Regions from separate parts of the Loktanella salsilacus genome, predicted to be linked through region 1. Evidence: riboswitches for the same ligand, from Rfam matches in the RefSeq annotation. Region 1 holds a riboswitch; the other holds the start of a gene.

Region 1 (2,391 bases):
TTTATATCGCAACGACAGCGCTTGCGATTACTGTCGCGCTCGTGCTGGCCACGATCATTGGGCCGGGCACAGGCTTTGACATGACCGGCATCGACGCAAGCGGTATTTCCGCAGCCGAGGCGCCAAGCGTCTGGAACGTCTTTGCCGCCATCGTGCCGACCAACCCGATTGCCGCCTTTGCGTCGGGCGAAATGCTGCAGGTGATTTTCTACACGGTGGTCCTTGGCATAGCGGTGCTGATGCTGGGCGACCGGTCCAAGCCCTTTATCGAAGCGTGCGATTACATGAACGAAGTGATGATGAAGATCGTCGATCTTGTCATGCGCGCAGCGCCATACGGGGTGTTTGCCTTGATCGCTAAGACCTTTGCTGAACAGGGGCTTGGCCTGTTCATGCCGGTCATTGCCTATGTGCTGACGCTTGTTGCGGCGCTGATGATCCACCTGTTCATCACACTGCCTGGCATGCTGAAGCTGTTGTCCGGCCTAAGCCCGATCACCTTTATGAAAAAGATGCGCCCGGCGCAGATCTTTGCCTTCTCGACCGCGTCGTCAAACGCGACGATCCCCGTCACCTATCAGTGCACGACGGAACGGGTTGGCGTGGACGAAAGCGTTGCGTCCTTCTGCATCCCCTTCGGTGCGACCATCAACATGGACGGCACCGCGATCATGCAGGGCGTGGCAACGGTGTTCCTTGCGAACGTTTACGGTATCGACCTTGGCCTAATGGGGTATTTGACCGTGATCGGTATGGCCGTGCTAGCATCGATTGGTACGGCCGGTGTTCCGGGCGTTGGTCTGGTCATGTTGACTATGGTGCTGACGCAGGTCGGCCTGCCGATTGAGGGTATCGCAATCATCCTTGGCGTGGACCGCCTGATGGACATGATCCGCACGGCGGTGAACATCACCGGCGATGCCATCGTCACAACCATCGTCGCCAAGGGCGAAGGCAAGATCGACATGGCGATCTTTGACAACCCTGACGCAGGCACAACTGGCGAAGGCGAGGCCCATTTGCCCGACCACGCCATCGCCTAAACGACGCGACATCGTTGAACGGGGCCGCAGCATTTTGCGGCCCTTTTCATTTCGCAGGCTGATTGTTAACGTCATCCAACCTCGGGGGGCCAATCTGGCTGAGATGCGCAAGCGGACCCGTTGAACCTGAACCGGTTAAGACCGGCGGAGGGAAGGTCCGGCAATCACGCTGTCCCCCATTCCGCCCGTCGTTTTGGAGGATGACATGAAGACCAAACTCTTGAGCGTCGGCGCGATCCTGTGTGCAAGCACGGCTATCGCCCAGACGCCGACCCTGAACGTGCTGACCTACGACAGCTTTACATCCGAATGGGGCCCCGGTCCGGCGATTGAGGCTGCGTTCGAGGCGGAATGCGCCTGTGATCTGGTGTTCACCGGCGCGGGTGACGGCGCAGCCCTGCTGGCGCGGCTGCAACTGGAAGGCACGCGCACGGATGCCGATATCGTGCTAGGCCTTGATACAAACCTGACCGCCGCTGCCCGCGATACGGGGCTGTTTGCGCCTCACGGCGTGACGGCCGACCTGACGCTGCCCGTCGCGTGGGACGACGACACCTTTCTGCCATTTGACTGGGGCTATCTGGCGTTTGTTGCAAACAAAGACACGCCGGCCGTTGCATCCTTTCGCGCGCTGGCTGACAGCGACCTGAAAATCGTCATCCAAGACCCGCGATCATCCACCCCCGGTTTGGGGCTGCTGATGTGGGTCTATGCAAGCGAAGGCGACGCTGCCCCGCAAATCTGGGCGGATCTGGCGGACAATATCGTCACCGTGACCCCGGGCTGGACCGAGGCCTATAACCTGTTCCTAGAAGGCGAGGCGGACGCGGTCCTGTCCTACACCACCTCGCCCGCCTATCACCTGATCGCCGAAGAGGACGACAGCAAGACGTCCTGGGGCTTTGATGCGGGCAACTATCTACAGGTCGAGGTTGCAGCCAAACTTGCCGGGACCGATCAGCCGGCGCTGGCGGATCAGTTCATGGCCTTTATCACAAGCCCCGGATTTCAGGACGTCATCCCCGAGACAAACTGGATGTACCCCGCAACCGACGTCAGCTTGCCGGGTGGGTTTGACACGCTGACCGTGCCGTCCAAGGGCCTTTTGCTATCATCGCAAGACGCCGCCGACCTGCGTGATGATCTGGTCGAGACATGGCGCGCCGCGCTGTCGCAATAATCCGCAGCCTGCCAGCGTGGCTGACTGCCACGCTGGTGCTGGCGCTGACCCTTGGTACGCTGCTTGCCGTCGCCCTGCGGGCCGAGGTGGGGCGCGGGTTGTCCGCCGGGGATTGGTCCGCGATCCGGTTTACCGTCTTGCAGGCTGCTGCCTCGGCGATCGCCTCTG
Region 2 (2,391 bases), 1.1 Mb from region 1:
AGTCGCGTTCAGCATGGGCTAACCAAATATTTTGTTATGATTTTTATTGTATATCATAATTTCACACGCAAGGCACGCATCGCTATCTGATGGGTATCGCAACCTTGCAGGAGACCTAAAATGTCCCAGACACCCCGCACCTTTTCCCACATCGGCCTCTCCGTTCCCGACCTTGACGCCGCCGTAAAATTCTATGCCGACGTGCTTGGTTTTTACGTCGTCATGCAGCCCACCGAAGCGTTCGAAGATGACAGCGCCATCGGCGTGATGTGCACCGATGTTTTCGGCCCCGGCTGGGTGTCGCTGCGCATCGCGCACCTTTCCACCGCCGATGGTATCGGTATCGAAATCTTTGAATTCCCTGGCAATTATGCCCCTGATGAAAAGCTGGAACACAAGCGCCACGGCGCCTTTCACTTTGCCGTCCAAGACCCCGATGTCGAAGGTTTGACCAAAGCCATCGTCGCCGCAGGCGGCCGCCAGCGGATGCCGATCCGCGAATATTTCCCCGGCGAAAAACCGTATCGCATGGTCTATGTCGAAGACCCTTTTGGCATCGTGTTCGAGATCTACAGCCACAGCTACGAGCTGACCTACTCTGCCGGGGCCTACGCGTCGTAAAGCCCGCGCGACCGGGAGGACGCCCAGCGGCACGCGGTTGCAGTGCGCGCCCCCGGCACAACCATTCCGCTGTTGCGATCCGCAAAATTCGCAACTAGCGTCCGGTCAAATCGCCACCCCAAACTTGGGGGCGGCGCAAGACATATTATCCGTCGGGGGGCCCTTTGGGGCTGAGAGGTGCACGCACCGACCCGTCGAACCTGATCCGGGTTATACCGGCGTAGGGAACGGGTAGAACGCACCACTCTTGGGGCGTATTCTCGTTTTTTCACGTCGGCATTTCCCAAAACTTGGAAAGTTGCCGCCGTGAACACTGCCCCTCCGATCACCTTGACGATTGCCGGATCCGACAGCGGTGGCGGCGCTGGCGTGCAGGCTGACATCAAGGCGATGTCCGCCAATGGTACCTATGCCGCCAGTGTCATCACCGCCGTGACCGCGCAAAATACCTGCGCTGTCACCCATCTGCACGCGATCCCCGCCGACATCGTTGCCGCCCAGATTGCAGCAGTGCTGTCCGATCTGGACGTGCGGGCGATCAAGCTGGGGATGCTGTTTTCCGCGCCCATCATCGATGCCGTGGCGCAGGGGCTGGCTGGATTTACAGGCCCCATCGTCCTTGATCCCGTAATGATCGCCAAATCCGGCGATACGCTTTTGCAAGATGCCGCCGTCGCCGCCATGACCCGTGCACTGCTGCCCCGCGCGACCCTGCTGACCCCCAACCTGCCGGAGGCCGCCCGCCTGCTGGGCACCGCCCCCGCCACGACCAAGGTTGAGGTGATCGCCCAAGGCATGCGCCTGCTGGACCTTGGCCCGCAGGCCGTTTTGATGAAAGGCGGCCATGCTGAAGGTGCGGTCTGCACCGATATCCTGATCGGCCCGGACGGCGTAATGGCCACGCTAAACGCCCCCCGCGTTGCCACCCGCAACACTCACGGCACCGGCTGCACCTACTCTGCCGCGATCACGGCGCAACTGGCGCTGGGGCTGGACTTGCCTGCCGCCGTCACGGCCGCGCACCGCTATCTGCAAGGCGCGATCAAAGCCGCCGATCAACTGAACGTCGGTGCCGGTCACGGTCCGGTGCATCATTTCCACGCGGTCTGGGCATGACCGCCAACACCGCCTCTGTCACCGTCATCGGCGCAGGCGTTGCAGGCCTGTGCACCGCCCGCGCCTTGCTGGATCGCGGCGCGCAGGTCACGGTCATCGACCGCCACGCCGCCCCCGGCCCCCACGCCTGTTCATGGTGGGCGGGCGGCATGCTAGCCCCATTTTGCGAAGGCGAAAGCGCCGAGGAACCCGTGGTGCGGCTAGGCCAAGAGGCGGCAGACTGGTGGGCCCGGCGCACCGGGTCCGTGCAACGCTGCGGCTCTCTCGTAATCTCTCCCGCGCGGGATAGGGCGGAACTTGCACGCTTCGCCAAGCGGACGACCGGGCACAGCACCGTCGATCAAGGCGCCATCGCCGCGCTGGAACCCGATCTTGCCGGACGTTTCACCAGCGGGCTGTATTTCGCGCAAGAGGCGCATCTGTCCCCCCGCACCGCGCTTGCCGATCTGCGTGCTGGCCTTGTGGCAGATGGTTGCGCCTTCCAGATCGCCGACGCGCGCCCCGAAGATCACGCCGCCCGCAGTCTGACGATTGACTGCCGCGGCTTTGCAGCGCGGGATGCGATCCCTGATTTGCGCGGTGTGAAGGGTGAAATGCTGATCCTGTCTTGCCCTGACGTGTCGCTGTCCCGCCCCATCCGCCTGCTGCATCCCC

What was found. A riboswitch is a leader RNA that binds a small molecule or an ion and turns the genes downstream of it on or off. The one in region 1 is predicted to bind thiamine pyrophosphate.
Region 2: it holds a riboswitch for thiamine pyrophosphate, as region 1 does, so the genes downstream of both, thiD (bifunctional hydroxymethylpyrimidine kinase/phosphomethylpyrimidine kinase) here and thiB (thiamine ABC transporter substrate binding subunit) in region 1, are expected to answer to the same signal.

Annotation. Positions count from the first base shown of each region.
Region 1 is NZ_CP072994.1:2,979,290-2,981,680, reverse strand. It holds gene KBW81_RS14360 (dicarboxylate/amino acid:cation symporter) at 1-1,043, shown strand, start outside; TPP riboswitch at 1,116-1,213, shown strand; gene thiB (thiamine ABC transporter substrate binding subunit) at 1,249-2,223, shown strand; gene KBW81_RS14350 (ABC transporter permease family protein) at 2,199-2,391, shown strand, end outside.
Region 2 is NZ_CP072994.1:659,200-661,590, reverse strand. It holds gene KBW81_RS03370 (LysR family transcriptional regulator) at 1-15, opposite strand, end outside; gene KBW81_RS03365 (lactoylglutathione lyase family protein) at 121-621, shown strand; TPP riboswitch at 765-865, shown strand; gene thiD (bifunctional hydroxymethylpyrimidine kinase/phosphomethylpyrimidine kinase) at 928-1,737, shown strand; gene KBW81_RS03355 (FAD-dependent oxidoreductase) at 1,734-2,391, shown strand, end outside.